Regions from separate parts of the Sporosarcina contaminans genome, predicted to be linked through region 1. Evidence: riboswitches for the same ligand, from Rfam matches in the RefSeq annotation. Region 1 holds a riboswitch; the other holds the start of a gene.
The links. A riboswitch is a leader RNA that binds a small molecule or an ion and turns the genes downstream of it on or off. The one in region 1 is predicted to bind S-adenosylmethionine.
Positions count from the first base shown of each region.

Region 2: it holds a riboswitch for S-adenosylmethionine, as region 1 does, so the genes downstream of both, ACFQ38_RS11920 (O-acetylhomoserine aminocarboxypropyltransferase/cysteine synthase family protein) here and metK (methionine adenosyltransferase) in region 1, are expected to answer to the same signal.

Region 1 covers NZ_JBHTLT010000109.1:4,488-9,694, forward strand. Annotated here, with positions in the region: gene ACFQ38_RS13220 (catalase) at 1-15, shown strand, start outside; gene pckA (phosphoenolpyruvate carboxykinase (ATP)) at 64-1,653, opposite strand; SAM riboswitch class I at 1,829-1,943, shown strand; gene metK (methionine adenosyltransferase) at 2,296-3,504, shown strand; gene ACFQ38_RS13235 (gamma carbonic anhydrase) at 3,939-4,451, opposite strand; gene ACFQ38_RS13240 (alpha/beta hydrolase) at 4,556-5,207, shown strand, end outside.
Region 2 covers NZ_JBHTLT010000090.1:1,984-7,190, forward strand. Annotated here, with positions in the region: gene ACFQ38_RS11910 (glycine betaine uptake BCCT transporter) at 1-659, shown strand, start outside; gene ACFQ38_RS11915 (homoserine dehydrogenase) at 717-1,703, opposite strand; gene ACFQ38_RS11920 (O-acetylhomoserine aminocarboxypropyltransferase/cysteine synthase family protein) at 1,827-3,128, opposite strand; SAM riboswitch class I at 3,263-3,378, opposite strand; gene ACFQ38_RS11925 (DUF2187 family protein) at 3,634-3,864, shown strand; gene ACFQ38_RS11930 (protein rep) at 4,479-4,679, opposite strand; gene ACFQ38_RS11935 (glycerol-3-phosphate acyltransferase) at 4,900-5,207, shown strand, end outside.

The DNA of each region.
Region 1 (5,207 bases):
TGGGATCGAACGTAAAGAAAAAAACACACATGGATTGATAGGATCACCATGTGTGTTTTTATATTATTCAGCGATAGGTCCGCCTTTTTGGACGAAATCATCGGAAACGTACTTAAATTTCTTGAAGTTTTCACGGAAAAGGTGAGCGAGTTCTTTTGCTTTTTTGTCATAAGCTGCTGGATCGCTCCAAGCGTTGCGAGGGTTCAGAACTTCGCTTGGAACGCCTTCAATTGCTTTCGGCATAGCAAGGCCAAAAATTTCATTTACTTCGAATTCAATATCGTTCAATTGTCCGGCGATTGCAGCATTTACCATTGTACGAGTATGTTTGAGCTCCATACGCTTACCTACGCCATATTCGCCGCCAGTCCAGCCAGTGTTGACAAGGAACACTTGTGCATTATGCTCGTCAATTTTTTGCCCTAACATTTCTGCGTATACTGTCGCAGGCAACGGCAGGAACGGAGAACCGAAGCAAGTTGAGAAGGTTGCTTCAGGAGCAGTAATCCCACGTTCAGTGCCGGCTAATTTCGAAGTGAAGCCGCTAAGGAAATGATACATCGCTTGCTCTTTCGTCAATTTAGAAATTGGAGGCAACACGCCGAATGCATCAGCAGTTAAAAACACAATTGTTTTCGGATGGCCAGCCATTGACGGCTTTGCAATGTTTTCGATATTATGGATTGGATAAGCAGCACGCGTGTTTTCAGTTAATGAATTATCATCATAATCAGGAACTCGTGTTTTGTCATCCAAAACTACGTTTTCAAGCACAGAGCCAAAACGGATTGCACCGAAAATTTCTGGTTCTTTTTCTTTTGATAAGTTGATGCATTTCGCATAGCAGCCGCCTTCGATGTTAAAGACGCCGTTATCGGACCAGCCATGCTCATCATCGCCAATCAATTTGCGTTTCGCGTCTGCAGAAAGCGTCGTTTTGCCTGTACCGGATAGTCCGAAGAATAGTGCGACATCGCCTTCTTCTCCTACGTTAGCGGAACAGTGCATCGGCAGGATGCCGTGCTCAGGCAGCAAGTAGTTCATTACTGAGAAAATCGATTTTTTCATTTCTCCAGCATATTCAGTTCCGCCGATTAGCACGATGCGTTTTTCGAGAGAAACGATAATAAATGTTTCGGATTCAGTGCCGTCGACTGCTGGGTCTGCTTTAAAAGTAGGAGCCGATAAGATTGTAAATTGTGCCTCATGTGTAGTAAGCTCTTCTTCAGTCGGGCGGATGAATAAGTTATGGACAAATAAGTTTTGCCATGCAAATTCATTGACGACTTGAATGGAAAGCTGCGATTCTTTATCCGCACCTGCATATCCTTTGAAAACGAATAATTCGTCTTTCGCTTTCAAGTGGTTGATAACTTTTGTATATAATGAATCAAAAATTTCTTGAGAAATCGGCCGGTTCACTTTGCCCCAATCGATTTTGTCTTTTGAAGAAGGTTCCTCAACAATGAATTTATCCTTAGGGGAGCGCCCTGTATACTTGCCGGTTTCAGCAGATAGCGCACCATCCGCCGAGAGCTTTGCTTCTCCTCTTGAAGTAGCTTTCTCGATCAGCTCTGCCACTGAAGGCTGGATATTGACATTAGCTCCTGAAAGCAATTCATTTAGTCCATTTTCGATCTTCGCAGAAATCATATGTTTTGTACCGTCCTTTGCGTATTAATCCCATATAAATGGGTATCATTACATTCCGTAAATAGTATAACACATTAAGAATAATAATCTATACTAATTCAAAACTCAAGCAGTTAAGCTCAAAAAGATTTGACAAAGTGAAAACTTTTTCGTAGCATGGTTACATGAACGGATACTCTTATCCCGAGCTGGCGGAGGGACAGGCCCTATGAAGCCCGGCAACCTGCGTAGTGCAAGCTACGAGAAGGTGCCAAACCTGAGGCAAGGTTTTACACCTTGGACGATAAGAGTGAAAGGTGCTGCATTTGAAATCATGCCTTTCCTCATGTGCATTTACGTGAGCGAAGGGCTTTTTTATCTTCATTAAGATAGAGATCCATCTTTGAAGCGTTGAGATACATTTCACTTTTTAGCGAGAGTTCCTATACTCGACAAATGAAGATAAGCCTCCGGCGGTTGTCATGAATTTTGCATTGCGCATTCAGGCGCATGTAAAAAGATGATGCGACTATGCCAAGGCCCAATTGATTTTATCAAGCCCTTAATCCTTGTGTATGTTGACGTCGACTCTCTTCAGGCGTGGAACTATCTGGGAAAAATAGAGTACCGTATCAATATTTGCAAGCCGTTAAGGAGGAAATTATAATGACAAACCGCCGACTGTTTACTTCAGAATCAGTAACGGAAGGACATCCAGACAAAATGTGCGACCAAATTTCGGATGCCATTTTGGACGCTATTTTAGAAGAAGATCCGAATGCACGAGTCGCATGCGAGACGACAATTACGACAGGATTAGTGCTTGTGATCGGAGAAATCACAACAACGACTTATGTCGATATTCCAAAAGTTGTTCGGGATACTGTGAAAGAAATCGGCTATACTCGCGCCAAGTTCGGATTCGATTGGGAGACATCTTCCGTTTTAACTTCGATCGACGAACAATCGCCTGATATTGCTGCGAGCGTTGACCAAGCTTTAGAAGCACGGGAAGGAACGATGACGGACGAAGAATTGGAAGCAATCGGAGCGGGCGACCAAGGATTAATGTTTGGGTATGCTTGCAATGAAACACCAGAACTGATGCCGATGCCAATTAGTTTGTCCCATAAGCTGTCACGCAGACTAGCGGAAGTGAGAAAAAATGATACGCTTCCTTATTTGCGTCCGGATGGTAAAACGCAAGTGACAGTTGAGTATGATGACAACAATCGTCCAATACGGATTGATACAATCGTCATTTCTACACAGCATCATCCTGATACGACACTTGAACAAATCCAGCAAGACATTAAAGAGCATGTCATTTATCCAGTCGTACCGAAAGAGTTATTGGATGAAGATACAAAATACTTCATCAACCCTTCAGGTCGTTTCGTTATCGGCGGTCCGCAAGGAGATGCCGGATTAACAGGACGAAAAATCATCGTTGACACGTACGGTGGATATGCTCGCCATGGCGGCGGAGCCTTCTCCGGAAAAGACGCGACGAAAGTTGACCGTTCCGCTTCCTACGCAGCGCGTTATGTAGCGAAAAACATTGTCGCTGCAGGACTTGCAGAGCGTTGCGAAGTGCAGTTGGCGTATGCGATCGGTGTTGCGAAACCTGTCTCTATTTCGATTGATACATTCGGAACAGGAAAAGTTGAGGAAAGCAAATTGGTTGAGCTTGTGCGCGAACTATTCGATTTACGCCCTGCAGGCATAATCAAAATGCTTGACCTTAGACGTCCAATTTATAAACAAACTGCAGCATATGGCCATTTCGGCCGCACGGATGTTGAGCTTCCTTGGGAGCAGACAGACAAAGCGGCAGAGTTGGTTGAAAGAACCGGTTTGTCAGTACGGTAATAAAATATTCATGTGGGAAGCAAGGGTTCATTCCTTGCTTTCTTTTTTTATTGTAGGTATATGAAACACCTCGCTCGAAATGTGTAGAGAACCGTTAAAATGAAGAGCTGAATCGCTCGAAATCTGCAAGTGTCCCCTCGAATGTTGTGTAAAATGGCTTGAAGAACCCCTGTCTCTGCTTGAATGCGGAAGTGCTTGAAGTTTTCATGTATCCGCTCGAAGTGTGTGGATAACCGCTTGAAGCCCTCGTTCTCTGCCCGAATTGGGTGTTAAGACGCTCGTATTACAGCTGAATCCGCTCGTATGGTGTTATAGAACGCATAAACTACACGTTTGCCGCTCGATACTAATTCGTTAATTACAAGCATTACAAAAGGTTGTAGCACCCAACAAAACATAAAACAGACGCTGCCCCTCTTCAGAGCAGCGCCTGTTTATTTTTGCATCTTTTTATAAACCTGTCCTTTTTCAACATAGCTGTTGACGATGCGCAACATATCTTCGCGGTCTTCGTCGTTTAATTCACGGACTACTTTTGCTGGAGAGCCCAATGCCAATGTGTTTGGCGGGATTTTCTTGCCGGGGGGTACGAGGCTGCCGGCACCGATAAATGCGCCTTCGCCAATTTCTGCGCCATCTAAAATAATTGCTCCCATTCCAATAAGAGCACCTTTACGGATGATACAGCTATGTAATGTTGCTTTATGCCCAACAGTTACATCGTCTTCAATAAGCAGAGTGCGATTCGGGCTTTGGTGCAAGCAGCTTAAATCTTGGATACTTACACGCTCGCCAATTATGGTTGGCGCTACATCTCCCCGGATAACGGTGTTGAACCAGATTGAACTATTTGCGCCAATTGTTACATCCCCTGTAATTGTTGCGTAGTCAGCGACATAGACAGAAGGGTGAATTTTTGGAGATTTTTCTCCATACGGATAAATCATGATGACCACCTCATTTTATCAAAATCGTGTATAATCTATCATATCATAAAAAACATGATGATCTTTTAATCTAATTGAATTGCACGAACGGAGGACGATGGAACATGTGGAAATGGGAAGCAGAAGGACAGCCGAAAGCGGTTGTTGTCATTGTCCATAATGCATATGAACATCATCGTCGATATGCATGGCTCATTCAAGAATTACGCATAGGCGGTTTTCATGTTGTAACGAGCGATTTACCTGGCCATGGCGAGGAAAAGGGCAATAAACTACACGATGAATCTTTTGAGTCTTATGTGCGTCATGTGAAAAGCATGATGGAAATCGGTTTGCAAGACGGCTTGCCTATGTTTGTCATTGGACATGGATTAGGCGCTACGCTCATTATGCACATTTTACAAACTCAGAAATTGGAATGCGCGGGTTGTATTTTCATGTCTCCTTGGCTGTCGCTGAAACACCAGCCATCTAAATTTTCGGGAGTATTAACAAAGTTATCGAGCTCCGTTAAATTAAAGCATGATGTGACGATTGAGATGCTGACGAAAAATTACGACCTGCATGTTGAATATCAAAATGATCGATTTTATAGTTCAACAGTTGTCACATCTTGGTATCGCGAGCTGCTGTCGATGATGAAGTCGGTCATGGCGCACGAAGAGAGTATTCAAGATGTGCCGATGTTAATTCAGACGGGGGAGAATGACAAAATCACCGATATTTCATTTGCGAAAAAATGGTTGCAAAATCAAC
Region 2 (5,207 bases), on a different contig from region 1:
ATATTTTTACTGACTCTCTTGGCGGCTATCTATCCAATTTAGTATCAATGAGTTTCCGTACAGCTCCTTTAAATGCTTCGCATCGCGAGTGGATGGATACGTGGACGATTTTCTATTGGGCTTGGTGGATTTCATGGGCGCCATTCGTCAGTATGTTCATTGCTCGCGTTTCGAAGGGCAGAACAATTCGGGAATTTATGGCCGTTGTCATGTTAGCACCAACTCTTTTAAGTGCCATCTGGTTTTCCGCATTCGGAACGACTGCCATTAACGCTCAAAAAGAAGGACTTGCGGACTTAGCAAAAGCATCTACCGAATTGACGATCTTTGAGATGTTCCATACAATGCCAATATCATTTATCGTTTCTCTTTTCGCAGTTCTGTTAATTGCATGCTTTTTCATAACATCCGCAGACTCGGCGACATTTGTATTAGGCATGCAGTCAACGTATGGTTCATTGACACCATCAAATAGCGTAAAAATCACATGGGGTGTCATCCAATCAGCCATTGCAGTCATCTTGCTGTCTGTGAATGGACTAACAGCATTGCAAAATACGATCATTATTGCTGCTTTGCCATTCTCTTTCATCATGTTGCTCATGATCATTTCTTTGATCAAAGCATTGCAAGGCGAAAGGCCAAAGAAAAAAGCATAAGAGACAATTGAACTCATGTAAAAAGGAGGACGGGGTACTATCCCCTCCTCCTTTTGATTAATTTGTCACCATCACCACTTCTTGCTGGCGAATGATATGAAGCAAATCAGCAACCATTGCGCTGCCTGTAGGATACATGCCGGCGCCAGGACCGACTAAAGTCAGCTGTCCAAGATATTCTGTTTCTATAATGATTGCATTGTCGACACCGTCTATACTGAAAAGCGGATGATTCGCTCCAATTAAGACAGGTCCTACCGTACCTAACAGCTTGTCGTTGTCATCTATCCATATATCTGCAACGTGACGATATCGAAGATCGCCTTTTGAAGCATCTATCACATCAATTGGTTGAATATGCTCGATCCCTACCACCGGGACGTCTTCCCAATCTGGTTGTTGACCGAAAGATAGAGAGCTTAGGATCATCAGCTTACGGAATGCATCTGTGCCGTCCACATCATCGGATGGATCCGCTTCCGCAAAGCCGTTTTTCTGAGCATCCAATAGCGCTTTTTTAAATGGCGATCCCTCTTCACGCATTTTCGTCAAAATGAAATTCGAAGTACCATTTAAGATTCCTTGAATCCGTTTTATGCGGTCACCGGCCAATAGATTGCTAACCGTCCGAATGACCGGGACACCGCCTGCCGTTGTCGCTTCAAAACCAACTTGCACATTACGGAACTCTGCATGTTTCAATAGAGCTGGACCGTGTTTAGCAAACATTTTTTTATTGGCCGTTATAATATGGCAGCCTTTTTCTATCGCATCTGATAAATATGTGTAAGCAGGCTCTTCCCCGACAATTGCTTCGAACACAACGTCTATTTCCGGATCGTCTAAGATATCTCGAATATTATCGGTAATTTTCACACCACTAATCGGCTTGCGTTTTTTCGTCTTATCTTTCACAAGGATGGTGACGACATCAACCGTGAAACCTGTATTTTCTCTTATTTCTTCACGCTTCTCTTGTAAAATTCTATACACACCTTCACCGACAGTGCCAAAACCTAAGATCGCTGCTTTGAATGACGGCATTCCATCCACCTCCTTTCAAAAGCGCAGGGGCATTTACTTTAGTTCACTATGTTGCAATTCTAAACAAGATGCTATTGCATCATAAGCGAAGCATTGGAATGTCCCCTGCAACTACTTATGAACCTATTGAACTGTAACCGGCGCTGCTTTTTCAATCGCTTGTTGCAAGTCTGCAATGATATCTTCAGGCGACTCGAGACCGACAGACAAGCGAATCAGCTCTTCGGTTACACCGGAGTTTTCCAAGTCTTCAGCAGACAATTGCTGATGTGTAGTGGATGCAGGGTGAATGATCAATGACTTGGCATCACCGACGTTGGCGACATGCGACCAAATCTCGATATTGTCAATTACCTTACGCCCCGCTTCACGTCCACCTTTAATGCCGAAAACAATAATGGAACCGAAGCCGTTTTTCAAATACTTCTTAGCATGCTCATGTGAAGGGTGGTCTTCCAAACCTGTGTAAGTTACCCACTCAACAGATGGATGGGACTGTAGGAAAGCGGCAACTTTCTGAGCATTTTCATTATGTCTCACTACTCGGAGATGAAGTGTCTCCAAACCTTGGAGGAAATTGAACGCGCTATCTGGGTCCAAGCAAGGACCAAAATCACGCAATAATTGGACGCGAAGCTTCGTGGCAAATGCAGCTGTCGCCGTGTCGACGCCATAGCGAAGACCATGATATGTTTCGTCCGGCTCTGTAAACAAAGGGAATTTACCTTTCGTCCAATCAAATTTGCCCGCATCGACTACGATGCCGCCAATTGTCGTGCCGTGACCGCCAATCCATTTTGTGGCGGAATGGATCACTACATCGGCCCCGAATTCAATCGGATTGCAGCCATAAGGTGAAGCAAAAGTATTATCAATGAGCAACGGTATATCATGCGCATGAGCAATCTCCGCCACCGCTTCGATATCTAAAACGTGTAAGCTTGGATTTCCGATTGTTTCAGCAAATAAAGCCTTTGTCTTATCTGTAATTGCGGCTTTAAAGTTTTCAGGATTCGTAGCGTCGACGAACTTCACATTGATGCCATAGCGCGGCAGCGTCACTGCGAATAAATTATATGTTCCACCGTATAGATTGCTTGCCGCTACGATTTCATCGCCAGCGCCCGCAATGTTTAAAATCGAAAACGCGATTGCCGCCATGCCAGAAGATAGTGCGACCGCAGCTGTACCTCCTTCAAGTAGCGCAATGCGTTCTTCAAATACCGCTACAGTCGGATTCGTGATTCGAGTGTAAATATTGCCCGCTTCTTGCAGGCCAAATAAGTTTTGTGCATGTTCAGTGTCGCGGAAAACGAACGAAGTCGTCCGATGGATTGGTACGGCTCTTGATCCTGTGATTGGATCTGGCTTTTGGCCGCCATGTAGAAGAAGTGTTTCCGGTTGAAGAGAGTTGTTTGCAGTCATGTGTATTACCTCCAAAGTATTAGTGTAAGATGAAAATGCAACAAATAATGTGCAATGCGGAGGCGTTGGGGGTTTTTGGAATAAAAAAATAACCCCTTTCGCTAAGAAGAGGGTTACGCTTTCGCTTATTCCTCCCCTTATCTTTCAGACCGTTTGCACGAATCTGTAGGAAGTAGCACCTTTGCAAGTTCGTCACTTGCTGGTTGCCGGGCATCGCAGGGCCTAGTCCCTCCGCCGCTCTTGATAAGAGTATGGGTGATTCAGTTTTTCATCTTGTTGTACAGTATAGGAGGACCAATTTTAAAAGTCAAGAGATTCTTATTATTTTTCTGAAACTTATGTTGCAATTCTACTTTCAGCGAAGTTCGACAATTTATGGTATACTATCAATAGACAACTTGATAGAGATCGGTTACAACCAGTTGTTTTCCATCATGCTTTTGATTGCTTAGGACAGGCCTAAGCATTTTTTCATTTTGAAAGATGATGAGAATGAACGGTAGGAGTGATTCGATTGACTTTTTCACGTAAGGAAAAACCTGTTTCAGATTTTGTCGCTGCGCGTCATATCGACGAAGAGATTTCCTTCGTCCGCAATGACCATAGAGTAAATGGAACGATTCATAAAATACTCGAGAACTCGGTCATTGTAAAGATTTCAGAAGATGACGCCGACCGAATTGGCGTAGCTTCCAATTTAACCGTTGTTTCCCATAAGAACTACACAGTAGATTAATTATACGAAGAGGCATCTCATGTAGAGATGCCTCCAGACTGTAGACAAAGTACCTTTTCACTTTATCTACAGTCTTTTTATTTTCAGTAATAGAGAAGGAATCTACAGCTCGGCTTGAAAAACGCTTGCAGAAAAGCAACTTAGTATGCGAGCGTTTATCAACAAGCTAAAACTTATCCAATGGCGAATCCATTTATTCCTTTGAGCCAAGAGGGTTCAGGTGCAGTGAAATTGTGAACTCCTTAAATTTCTTCCGCTATCGCTCCAGTCAGGCATTTGCCGTTGAGGGTTTCCATAATTTTTCTCTGCAACAAGTTTCACTCTTGGTCTTTTTATCTTATTCCTGCAATTTTAACAAGTTATGATTCAAGTCAGGTTCGACTAAAATGGCCAAAGGAAAATAAGAGTATCTCTGTAAATGAACAAAATGACATTCAAATGAAACATGAACAAATAAAACAAGACGCTGAAAAAAGATTTCAAAAAGAAATTAATGAACTAAATTTAAGTTCCGGAAAATAAAAAAAGAGAGTAGCTCGTCAGAAAAGACAGCTACTCTCATATGTTTTTACCTTCTCTAATAACATAATTCCTTAAACCTCCATGCCATCACATCAACAGCCCCATTTTGCCACCTCATCCGAATCCTCATCAATGTAAATCAAATCTCCGTCCTCAACATCTCCAAACTGCAACTCCTTATGTATTTCCTTCAACAAACCACCATAAGAAATCCGCCTCTTATAAGCCAATGCCTTGTCCAAATCCTTGATCGTCTGAATATTTTCCGCCGTGATCTTATTCCCTCGGATCACGTCTGTATCTTTTTCCGGATATTTAGATACCTCAAAAATTGCATTTTAATCCGAAATCATTTGCTGCATAGAAAAGCCTCTCCTACCATCGACTTTTTTTCAAATAAACGATTGTAGTTTCGTTGAAAATAAACATATTCAATATATTTACCTTAAAACATATTGAACCTTCCCCATCCGCCAGCGTATGATGAAAACACATCAGTCTGGGGGAATTGACATGCTTATATGGATAACGATTATTTCAATCTTTGGATATCTAGTAGGTTGCTTGCATGGGTCTGTTGTCGCCCAATGGATTTCCGGGGTTAATTTGAAGGAAACAGGCGTAAAAAATGCAGGTGCATCAAATGCGATGATTGTGTTGGGAAAACGTTTTGGCGCATTAGTCGCATTGATTGATATCGGCAAAGGAATTGCTGCTGTCGTTGTTGTGAAGCTACTGACAGCACACTTAACTTTCAATGATGAGCAAAGTGCTCTCCTCTATTTTTTAGTTGGCGCTGCTGTCGTATTTGGCCATAATTT